DNA from 3 places in the Streptomyces sp. NPDC093252 genome. Region 1 is predicted to be linked to each of the others. Evidence: riboswitches for the same ligand, from Rfam matches in the RefSeq annotation. Region 1 holds a riboswitch; each other region holds the start of a gene.

The links. A riboswitch is a leader RNA that binds a small molecule or an ion and turns the genes downstream of it on or off. The one in region 1 is predicted to bind cyclic di-AMP.
Positions count from the first base shown of each region.
Region 2: another riboswitch for cyclic di-AMP. It lies ahead of AB0O01_RS28105 (M23 family metallopeptidase); the one in region 1 lies ahead of AB0O01_RS35595 (M23 family metallopeptidase).
Region 3: another riboswitch for cyclic di-AMP. It lies ahead of AB0O01_RS09055 (M23 family metallopeptidase); the one in region 1 lies ahead of AB0O01_RS35595 (M23 family metallopeptidase).

Region 1 covers NZ_JBFBEM010000026.1:6,379-10,013, reverse strand. Annotated here, with positions in the region: gene AB0O01_RS35600 (GntR family transcriptional regulator) at 455-1,144, opposite strand; gene AB0O01_RS35595 (M23 family metallopeptidase) at 1,343-2,110, opposite strand; cyclic di-AMP (ydaO/yuaA leader) riboswitch at 2,123-2,285, opposite strand; gene AB0O01_RS35590 (pitrilysin family protein) at 2,723-3,635, opposite strand, start outside.
Region 2 covers NZ_JBFBEM010000014.1:242,855-246,489, reverse strand. Annotated here, with positions in the region: gene AB0O01_RS28110 (PrsW family intramembrane metalloprotease) at 1-542, shown strand, start outside; gene AB0O01_RS28105 (M23 family metallopeptidase) at 624-1,691, opposite strand; cyclic di-AMP (ydaO/yuaA leader) riboswitch at 1,704-1,869, opposite strand; gene AB0O01_RS28100 (PP2C family protein-serine/threonine phosphatase) at 2,095-3,171, opposite strand; tRNA gene AB0O01_RS28095 (tRNA-Met) at 3,516-3,589, opposite strand.
Region 3 covers NZ_JBFBEM010000004.1:40,838-44,472, reverse strand. Annotated here, with positions in the region: gene AB0O01_RS09060 (SGNH/GDSL hydrolase family protein) at 1-426, opposite strand, end outside; gene AB0O01_RS09055 (M23 family metallopeptidase) at 689-1,669, opposite strand; cyclic di-AMP (ydaO/yuaA leader) riboswitch at 1,674-1,843, opposite strand; gene AB0O01_RS09050 (tyrosine-protein phosphatase) at 2,311-3,108, shown strand; gene AB0O01_RS09045 (DUF6126 family protein) at 3,221-3,436, opposite strand; gene AB0O01_RS09040 (XRE family transcriptional regulator) at 3,433-3,635, opposite strand, start outside.

The DNA.
Region 1 (3,635 bases):
ATCGCTCGCCCTGGACGCCCTGCCCGAGCCGGCCCGGAAGCGTTGGCGTTCAGTGGCGGCGGCCGGGGAGGGGCATGCCGCGTGCCCCGGCGGGGGTTTGCTGCTTCCGTCCTCCGCACGACCCGCTGGAGTTGGCCCCATCGATGCCCCAAGGGACCCGCGTACGCACCCGACACCCCGACGCAGACCCCCGCAACACCCCAGCAACGCCCCCGACGCCCCGACGCCCCGACGCCCCGACGCCCCGACAGACGAATTCCCCGCCCCTGGTTTCCCCTCCATCGCACGCCGAATTGAACGCCCGGCGCGCGCCGAAGCGTTTGTTGGGTGGCCGGATGCGCAAGCGCACCGAAATACACCGGAGCCGGACGAGTAGAATCCCTCCGCACACCGGAAAAGGACAGCCGAAATTCCCGGCCGCCGAATATTCTCTTCTTTGTATACGGCGCTTTTGTTAAAGCCGCTGGCCCGACATGTTTACGGCATGTTGCGAAGTCCTCACACGCTCCGCGCCGCCGGCGGTGAACCGCAGCCGGAACGCGGACGTGGCGCGCTCGGCGTGCAGCGCGGTGAGCGCCCGCGCGCGTTCCGCGTCGCCGCGTACCACCGCGTCCACGATGGCGCCGTGCTCGGACCAGGACTCGGCGGGCGCGGACGGCGCCTCCACCGCGTACATCCAGGCGATCTTGTGGCGGAGCTGGGTGAGCATGGAGACCAGGGAAGGGCTGCCGGACGCCTGCGCCAGCGTCTCGTGGAACCAGCTCCCCAGGGAGCGCAGATCGTCGCTGCTGCCCCGGCGGGCCCGCTCCTGGCCGAGGCGGACGAGGCCGCGCAGCACCTTCAGATGGGCCTCCGTGCGCCGCTGGGCGGCCCGGGAGGCGGCGAGGGGCTCCAGGAGCACGCGCATCTCCAGCAGGTCGGCAGCCTCCTGCTCGCTGGGTTCGGCGACGCACGCGCCCGCGTGCCGCCGGGTCACCACGAAGCCCTCGGCCTCCAGGGTGCGCAGTGCCTCGCGGACGGGGACGCGTGAGACGCCGTACCGGCGGGCGAGGACTTCCTCGGTGAGCCGGCCGCCGCGTTCGTAGACACCGGCGATGATGTCGTCCCGGATCGCCGTGCACACCGAGTGCGCCGGAATACGCATGACCGACCTCCGCCTTAATCCCCGTGAAACGTCTCCGATTGACGTCGGAACAGTGACTCTATTGCAATCGGACGGAATTTCCGACGGGGCCCCTGATTCCATGGATATTTTTTGGACAGGGAGTGCCTGAAAGGGCGAAAGCCCCGGCCTGGGGGCCGGGGCTTGTCGGTGGGGGGAACTCGACGGGGGCGCGGTGGGTCAGATGCCGACGCCGTGGGCGCGGAGGTAGGCGACCGGGTCCAGGTCGGAGCCGTACTCGGGGCTGGTGCGGGCCTCGAAGTGGAGGTGTGCGCCGGTGACATTGCCGGTGGCACCGGAGAGCCCGATCTGCTGCCCCGGCGCGACCGTCTCGCCGGCCGACACGCCGATGGACGACAGATGCCCGTACTGGGTGTATGTACCGTCGTTCATCTTGATCACGACTTGATTGCCGTACGCCCCGCCCCAGCCTGCCTCCACGACCGTGCCGAAGCCGACCGCGTGGACGGGGGTGCCGGTGCCGGCGTGGAAGTCGATGCCGGTGTGGCTGCCGGAGGACCAGGTGGCGCCGCCGGCCTGATAGCTGGTGGAGACATAGGAGCCGGGTATCGGCGACACGAAGGTGTTGAGGCGCTTGCGCTCGGCCTCGCGGGCGGCGCGCTCCTCGGCCTCCCGCTGCCTCTCGGCCTCCTCGGCGGCGCGCTTGCGGGCCTCCTCGGCGGCCTTCTTGCGGGCGTCGTCCCGGGCCTTCTGCCGCGCGGCCTCCATCTGGGCGGCGGCCTGGGCGTCGATCTGGTCGGCGACGTCCTCGCCGATGCTGACGACGGGGGTGAGGCCGGTCTGCTCGGGGGCCGCGGCGAACGCCGGGGCGGCCAGAGTGCCGGCGACTCCGGTGGTGGTGAGCGCCGCGACACCCGCCGCGCGGGCGGTGGTGCGGTGCGTGGGGGTGGGACGCCGGTGCTTCCCGGTGGCGCGCGTGAACGCCATGGAGTGGCTGGTCCTTTCCTTCCCTCTCGCCTACCGGGTTAGCTGACGGGTTCGGAGCAGGAAGGTCTCCTACGGCTTCCCGGCACGCACGCGCGCGGGAGGCCGATTCACCCCAGGGACCTGGGTCCCCGGCTCCCCTGGCTCGCGCCGTACGGGGACTCGGCGATGACTGTCCGGTGCCGCGGACGCGGCGCACTGCCTGACGGACAGCCTGGGTGACGCTAAGCGGGAGATCTTTCAATCCCCAAACGGATCGGGGTTTTTGTTGCACATGCCACAGGGCAGACAGGCAGCCTCTCCCGCAATCCGGACATAGCGCTGCGGGCACGGCACATCCGGCACGGCACATCCGGCTCGGCACTTCGGACACGACCCGTACGGACACGACCCGTACAGAAATGGCCCGTACGGGTACCGCCCTTCAGGCGGCACGGCACCTCGGGCACGGTGTTCCGGACGCCGCGTTCCGAACAGGATGTTCCGGACCAGATGTTCCGGACCAGATGTTCCGGACAAGGTGTTCGGGACACGGCGTTCCGGACAAGGAAGGGCCCCGGCGACGCGATCCGTCCGTCGCCGGGGCCCCGCGCGGGTGCGCCTGCCCGCCGTGCGCTACTCGGCGGCCACCACCGTGACCGGCCCGATGCCCAGGGCCTCCACGGGCTCCTTGATCTGCGCGGCGTCGCCGACGAGGATCGTCACCAGGCGGTCCACCGGGAAGGCGTTGACGACGGCCGCGGTGGCCTCGACCGTGCCCGTGGCGGCGAGCTGCTGATACAGCGTCGCCTGGAAGTCGTCGGGCAGATACTGCTCGACCTGGTCGGCGAGGGTGCTCGCGACAGCCGCGGCGGTCTCGTACTTGAGCGGCGCCACGCCGACGAGGTTCTGCACGGCGGTGTCCCGCTCGGCGTCGGTGAGCCCCTCCGCGGCCAGGGTGCGCAGCACGGTCCACAGGTCGTCCAGCGCCGGGCCGGTGTTCGGCGTGTCGATCGAGCCGCTGATGGCCAGCATGGACGCCCCGGCGCCGTCCGGCGCGGACCTGAGGACCTGCCCGAAGGCGCGGACGCCGTAGGTGTAGCCCTTCTCCTCGCGCAGGACGCGGTCCAGCCGGGAGGTGAGGGTGCCGCCCAGGCAGTACGTGCCGAGCACCTGGGCGGGCCATACGCGGTCGTGCCGGTCGGCGCCGACGCGGCCGATCAGCAACTGCGTCTGGACGGCTCCGGGGCGGTCCACGATGACGACCCGCCCGGTGTCGTCGGCGCTGATCGGCGGCACGGGCCGGGGCGCGGCCGAGGAGCCGGTCCAGGCGCCCAGTGTGTCGCCGAGCAGCGTGTCGAGGTCGACGCCGGTCAGGTCACCGACGACCACGACGGTGCCGGTCGCCGGGCGGACGTGCTTCTCGTAGAAGGCGCGTACGGCCGCGGAGTCGATGCCGGCCACGGACTCCTCGGTGCCCTGGCGCGGGCGCGACATGCGCGAGGTCGCCGGGAACAGCTCCTTGGACAGCTCCTTGGCGGCGCGCCGC
Region 2 (3,635 bases), on a different contig from region 1:
CCCCGGCCGGGCTGCTGCTGGCGATGGGGCTGCACGCCTTGTGGAACGGCTCCTCGTCCCTGGGCGACCACGGCTTCTTCGCCGTCTACGGCACCTTCATGGTGCCCGCGTTCGCCCTGCTGACCGGGGTGGTGGTGTGGATCCGGCAGCGCGAACTGCGGATGGTCCGCGAGGAACTGCCCGCGTATGCGGCCACCGGCTGGTTCTCGCCCGCCGAGCCCCACGCGCTCGGCTCGATGCGGGCCCGCAGGCTCGCCCGGGAGTACGCGGGCCGCAGGCTCGGCCGCCCGGCGGCCCGTACGGTCGCCGAGTACGAGACGTACGCGACCTCGCTCGCGGTCCTGCGCCACCGGGGCGACCGGGGCCGGGCCCGCGCCGACTTCGTCACCCGGGAGCGGGAACTGCTCGCGGCGCTCTGGCAGCGCCGGCACATCGCCGGACCCGCCCTCGCCCACGCCGCCCATCTCACGGCCCCGCCGGTCCGGCTGTACCCACCGCGGCACACGGTCGCCGGGTACGGCGGCAACCCGTATCGCTCCTGAGGGCGGCGGGCGGACAGACGGAACCGGCGGCCCTGACGTCGGGGGGTTGTCGTCAGGACCGCCGGGAGGGGGAACGGTCCGTCAGGGGTTGAGGCCCTTGTCTCGGAGCCAGGCCAGCGGGTCGAGGCTGCCGCCGGAGCCGGTGTGGACCTCCATGTGGAGGTGGGCGCCGGTGACATTGCCGGTGGCGCCGACCCGGCCGATGACCTCGCCGGTGGTGACCTTCTGGCCGACGCTGACACTGATCGAGGACTGGTGGGCGTACCAGATCTCGGTACCGTCATCGAGGGTCAGCACGGTCTTGTAGCCGTACGAACCGTCCCAGCCGGCCGAGGTGATGGTGCCGGAGTGGACGGCCTTGAGGAGTGTGCCGGTGGGCGCGGCGAAGTCGAGGCCGGTGTGGTACCCGGAGGACCAGAGCGAACCGGCCTGACCGAACGTCGAGGTGAGGGTGTACGACGAGGTCGGCAGCGCGAACTGCTTGGCCAGCTTGGCGAGGCGCTCCTCCTCGGCCTTGCGCGCGGCCTCCTCCTCCGCCTTCTTCTTCTCGGCGGCGGCCTTCTCGCGGGCTTCCTTCTCCGCCTTCTCGGCGGCCTCGGCGGCCTCCTTCTCGGCGGCGGCGAGCAGCGCCTTGGCGGCCTTGGTGTCGACCTGGTCCTGCTGGTTCTCGGCCTGGGCCAGGATGCGGGCGCGCAGCGCCTCACCGGCGTCGGTGGTGCCCTGGTCGGTGTCGGCCGGGGTGACGCCGAGGCTGCTGAGCGGGGTGGTGGTCGGCTCGGGCTCGGGCTCGTCCGTGTCGCCTTCGTCGTCCGTGAAGGTGGCGAGGTCGGGCAGGGAGATGGCCACCGGCGGCTTGCCGGTCTGCGCGGTGGCCATGCCGCCCGCGCCGACGGCGGCTATGACACCGACGCCCAGGACCGTGGAGCTGCGGGCCAGGCCGCCGCGGGCGAGTCCGCCGCGCTGCTTGGCCACCCGGTGCCGGCCGCTGCGGACCGGACGGACGGTCTCCGCGGAGGGGTTCCACTCCTCCCACGGGCCCTCGTCGGTGCGGGGGCCGCCGTAGACGACGGTCTCGACCGTGCCGACGGTGTCGCCGGTGCGCTGGGCGGGGACGAACGGGGCCCCTGGAGCAGGCCGGTTGGACGCCACGTAGGCGTACTCCTTTCCTTCCCTCATCGCCTACCGGGTTAGCTGACGGGTTCGGAGAGGAAGGTCTCCTACGGGCGTCACCGGCCAGGTCGCGGACAGCGGCCATGGCGGTATACGTCCGATTCACCCCAAAGTGGTGGTTCCCCGGTTCCCTTGCGGAATTCGGCGCTTGAGCACGGAGCCGCCTCTTGTGACGGCTGGTACGACCGCGCTGCGTTATCGGACAGTAATAGAACCCAGGGGTGATTTCCAAGCGCTTCCTGGAGATCCTTCACGCTCTTACGCCGGACGTACGGGCGATGAACGGGCGAAATTCGGGCGAGTCGACCGCCGAACGGGCAGGAGGCGACGGCCGCCACTTTATGACGGTGACTCAGATGTTATGCGGAGGGCGGTCGTTCATTTACCCACCGTGACCGGGCGCGGGTCCGCCCGGCTCCGCACCGGGCCGCCGTACGGCGAGCAGCGCCATGTCGTCCGTCATCCCGCCCCCGCTGTGCCGCCGCACCTCCTCGGAGAGCACCGCCACCAGTTCCGCCGGCCCCCGGAACCGCCGTCCCGCCAACTCCTCCTCCGGTTCGAAGAACTCGCCGTGCCCGTCCCGCGCCTCGGACAGCCCGTCGGTGAACAGCAGCAGCGTGGCCCCGCCCGGGAACTCCGCCTCCTGCGCCCGGTCCGGCCAACTGCCCAGGTCCCCCATCCCCAGCGGCAGCGCCGGTTCGGTGGCGGGCAGCGCGCGCAGCGAGCCGTCGGCGTACAGCAGCAGCGGGCCGGGGTGTCCCCGGTTGACCAGCCGGACCAGGTCCCGGCCGGGCGGGATCTCGGCGAGGACGGCGGTGGTGAACCCCTCGAAGGCGTCCAGCCCGTCGCGCCGGGTGCCCTCGCGGGCCAGCGCCCGTTCCAGCCGCCCGGCGACCGCCTCCAGGGTGGTCTCCCGCTCGGCGGCCTCCCGGAACGCCCCGATCACCACCGCGACGGCCGCCACCGCGCTCATCCCCTTGCCGCGCACGTCCCCGACCACCAGCCGGACCCCGTGCGGGGTGTCCTGCACCGCGTACAGGTCGCCGCCGATGAACGCGCCCGCCTGGGCGGCCTCGTAGCGGGCGGCGATGTCGAACCCGCCGATCCGCTCGTCCGGTTCCGGCAGCACCGCGCGCTGGGCCGCCTCGGCGATCTCCCGGGCGGAGGCGAGCCGGGCGTCACTGCGCCGCACCAGCACATTGATCAGCACGGCGAGCGCCGCGACGGTCGCCACCGTGATGACCTCGGTCATGGTCTTGGCGGAGAACGGCTGGTCCACCCCGAGGTGCACCACGAACATCACCACCACGGCCACCACCCCGGTCAGGACGGTGTACCGCAGCCCGAACAGCGGCGCCGCGATCAGGGGCGCGGCGGTGAAGAACGGCACGGCGGTGAACTGGTCGGGCGTCAGGGACTCGTACAGCGCGCCGCCGACGATCATCAGGGCCGGGAGCACGCGCACAACCGGTCGGATGTACGAGAACCCGCCCTGCGCCGCCGTTCCGCTCCGCGGTGTGCCGCCTTGCGGTGTGCCGGTTCGTGGTGTGCCGGTTCGCGGTGTCCTGCCCGGCCCCGGCGGCCCGGTGTACGGCCCCTCGCCCTCCGCCTCACCAGGCCGCACCTCGCGTCTCCCGCCTTCGTCCCTGTCCGTCCAGGGTTGCCGGAGCGGGAGCGGCGGGCGAGCCGGGCGGTCCGACCGGATGAACGGGGGGAGGGGGGAACGATAGGGACGCGGGGACTGAGGGGCGAAAACACTCAGGGCCGGAATCCGTGATCCGGATTCCGGCCCTGAGCCTTGAGTAGCGGGGACAGGATTTGAACCTGCGACCTCTGGGTTATGAGCCCAGCGAGCTACCGAGCTGCTCCACCCCGCGTCGGTGTGTCACCAGTGTACGCCATGGACGGGAGGGGTCGCACACA
Region 3 (3,635 bases), on a different contig from region 1:
CCGGACATGTCCGTTGTAGGTCGCGATCTTCCCGCGCAGATGCTTGAGCAGCGGCACCCCCCGGGGGTCGAAGCCGGTGGTCACGAGGACGGTGCCGGCCGCCTCGGTGAGGACGGCGACCGCGCGCTCGAAGCGCTCGGCCACGTCGTCCGGGTCGCTGCCCGGCCGCAGGATGTCGTTGCCGCCCGCGCAGAACGAGATCAGGTCGGGCGCGAGGGCCGCGGCTCTCGGCACCTGGTCCGTCACGACCTGGTCCAGCAGTCTGCCCCGCACCGCGAGGTTGGTGTAGTCGAAGTCGCCTTCCGGGCGCCGGTCCGCGAGGAGGACCGCGAACCGGTCCGCCCAGCCGACAAGTGCCCCGTCGGGGCCGGGATCGCCCACGCCCTCGGTGAAGCTGTCCCCCACCGCCACGTACGACCCGATCACTGATCTGGTGTCATTCTTCGAATCGTCTGCCACATCGCCCCATGATTCCCCTTCGAATGTGAGCTACGCGACCGTAATAAAGGGTTGACGGGCGGTGAGATAAGCCACGGACCAAGGCTTGGTCAAGTGCGGAATACCTGGATGTCCGACGGATCGTCAGATGTCGGGTCCCCCACCATCGGTCCCGGGTCGTGGTGAACGCTCCGTAGGCCGGACCCGGGGATCGGGGTCCGGCCTACGGAGCGTGCGCGTGGCGGGTGCCTCAGCCGATGGAGAGGCCCTTGCCCCGCAGATAGGCGAGGGGGTCGACATCGGAGCCGTAGTCCGGCCCGGTGCGGATCTCGAAGTGCAGGTGCGGGCCGGTGACATTGCCGGTCGCGCCGGAGAGGCCGACCTGCTGTCCGGCGCTCACCGACTGGCCCGCCGAGACGGACAGCGAGGACAGGTGGGCGTACTGGGCGTAGTAGCCGTCGGCGAGCCGGATGACGACCTGGTTGCCGTACGCGCCGCCCCAGCCGGCCGAGACGACCGTGCCGGCGCCGACGGCCTTGAGCGAGGTGCCGGTCGGGACGGAGAAGTCGACACCGGTGTGGTAGCCGCTGGACCACATGCTGCCGGACTGGCGGTACGCGGTGCCCACGCCGCCCGCGACCGGGAGGCTGGCGCCCGAGGACGACGCCGGGGCGGGGGTGTTCGAGGAGCCGGAGGACGAGGAGGAGCCGGACGACTTGGTCGCGGGGGTCTCCTTGGTCTCCTCGCTCTTCTCGGCCTTCTCGCTCTTCTCGGTGGTGCCGGTCGTCCCGGTCGTGCCGGTCCTCTCGGTGGTGCCGCCGGACGCCTTGCCGCCGAGCGTCAGCTTGAGGCCGGGGTGGATGAGCGACGGGTCGTCGCCCACGGCCTCGCGGTTGTCGGCGTACAGGGTCTGCCAGCCGCCGCTGACCTCCTGCTCGTCGGCGATCTTCGAGAGATAGTCGCCGACCTTCACGGAGTAGGTCCGGGTGCTGGTCTGCGGGGCCGCGGACTTCTGGTCGGCGATCCGGGTGACGGTCTGCTGGGGCACCGCGCTGGGTGCCGAAGTGACGGCTTCCGCCGGCTTCTGGGGAACGGACTGGCCGGGGGCCGCGTGGGCGCCTGCGGCACCCATCAGCGGGAGGGCGAGTGCGGCGCCGCCGGTTCCGGCGACGGCGAGGGAGCGTGTCAGACGCAGGCTCCGGGGACGGCGGTGCTTACCCTTCGCGGGCATGGTGAATTCCTCTCCGGCGCCTGCGAGGTGAGCTGTCGGGTGCGAGCTGGAGATGCCCGGCCGCGTGGGGGAACGCGACTAAACCCCTAGCCGTTCCGGAGACCGGAACAGGCGTTGAGTCCTGTGGGTCCCCCGCTCCTGCCGTGCACGGGTGGGTTTCTGCGGGGTCCGGACGGCGGCAGGATTCGGCGTTCCGCCCGGATTCGGTGGCGAACGTAAGCGACCTGGACGCACGGGGACAAGCAAGGGGTTCCATGTAAAGGCCCCGTTCTTGATCCATGCGGGTAATTCCCGGTCACCCTCCGTCGCATTTCCACCTGTCGAATCACTCAAGGGCCCATGAAAACGGGGTTGATTACGTGGGCATGAGGGGCGACGGACGGTCACGGATATGACGCTGCTCACGTGGTGCCGCGCCAGCTTCCTTTATTCCAGAGCGAGTTGTAATCAAGGTAATGAAGAATGGCAATTCGGACAGAATTCCCACATGCGGCACAGTCGGAGAAGTGGTGCATCGAGCAGCCAGAGTGAAGCATGGGGTTCTTTGTGGGCTTTCGCCCGTTTCGTCATGTCGTATCGTCAAAGGGAAGCCGCCACCCGGCAACGGAGCCGGGCGGGCGAGCCGACTGGGAGGAGCCCCCGTGACGCAGCAGGTCCCGTCGACCGAGCCCGAACTGGCCGGAATCCGCAATTTCCGTGACGTCGGCGGACTGCCGACCGTGGACGGCCGCCGGGTGCGGTACGGGGTGCTGTTCCGCAGCGGCCATCTCGCACACGCCACCACCGAGGACGCCGCTTTCCTGACCGGCCTCGGACTGCACACCGTCTTCGACTTCCGCAACTTCGCCGACCGGGGTCTGGAGGGCAGGGATGTCGAACTGCCCGGCGTGCGCAATGTGAACATTCCGCTGAGCGACCCGGCGGAGGGCGCGGAGTTCTGGGCGATGGTCCGGGACGGCGAGGTGGAGCAGCTCCGGGAGATCCTCTCCGAGGGCCGGGCGGCGGGCCGGATGATCGACTCGTACCGCAGGATCGTCGTCGAGCGCACGGGTGAGCACTCCCGGGTGCTGCACGCGCTCGCCGAGGACAGCGTCCCGGCGCTGATGCACTGCGCGGCGGGGAAGGACCGCGCGGGGCTGTCGATCGCGGTGACCCTGCTGGCGGTCGGGGTGGAGCGGGAGGCGGTCTTCGAGGACTATCTGAAGTCCAACGCCAAGCACCGCCGCTACAAGGTGCGCCGCGGCGGCGACGCCGCGACCGCCTACACCCCCGAGATCATGGAGCTGCTCAGTCCGCTCTTCGACGCGCGCGCCGAGTATCTGACGGCGGCCTTCGAGACCATCGAGGAGACCTGGGGCGGTGTCGAACCGTATCTGGAGCGGGGGCTGAAGCTCGCCCCGGAGACCCGTGAGCGGCTGCGGGAGCGGCTGGTGGGCTGAGAGGGCTGAAGGGCTGAAGGGCTGAGGGCTGAGCACGGCCGGGAGGCCGGGAGATCGGGCGGCGGCTCGGTGCCGCCGCGTCGGCCGCCCGGCCGCCACCGGTCCGGCCGGTCTACTTCGCGCCGACCTCGAAGAGCAGATAGAGGAACGCGGCGAAGACATGCCCCACCGCGACATAGATGAACAGCCGGATCCAGATGCCGGGGTACCGCTTCTCCTTGACCTTGGCGGGCCTGGCGGGCTGGACGGGCCCGGCGGGCCCGGCGCCGGTGGTTCCTGCGGTCCCGCCGGTTGCGGTGGGCCCGGTGGTTCCGGTGGTCTCACTCATCGCGTTTCTCCCGTGATCGGGCCGAGGCACAGCGCGGCCGTGGGGCTCTGCAAGAGGGTGTGGACGAAGAGCAGCTCGACGCCCTCCGGATCGCGGGCGGCGATCCGGTGCGGGGTGAGCGAGTCGAAGTGGGCGCTGTCCCCGGGGCCGAGCTGGTGCCCGGCGTCACCGAGGCGCAGCCGCAGCCGCCCCTTCAGGA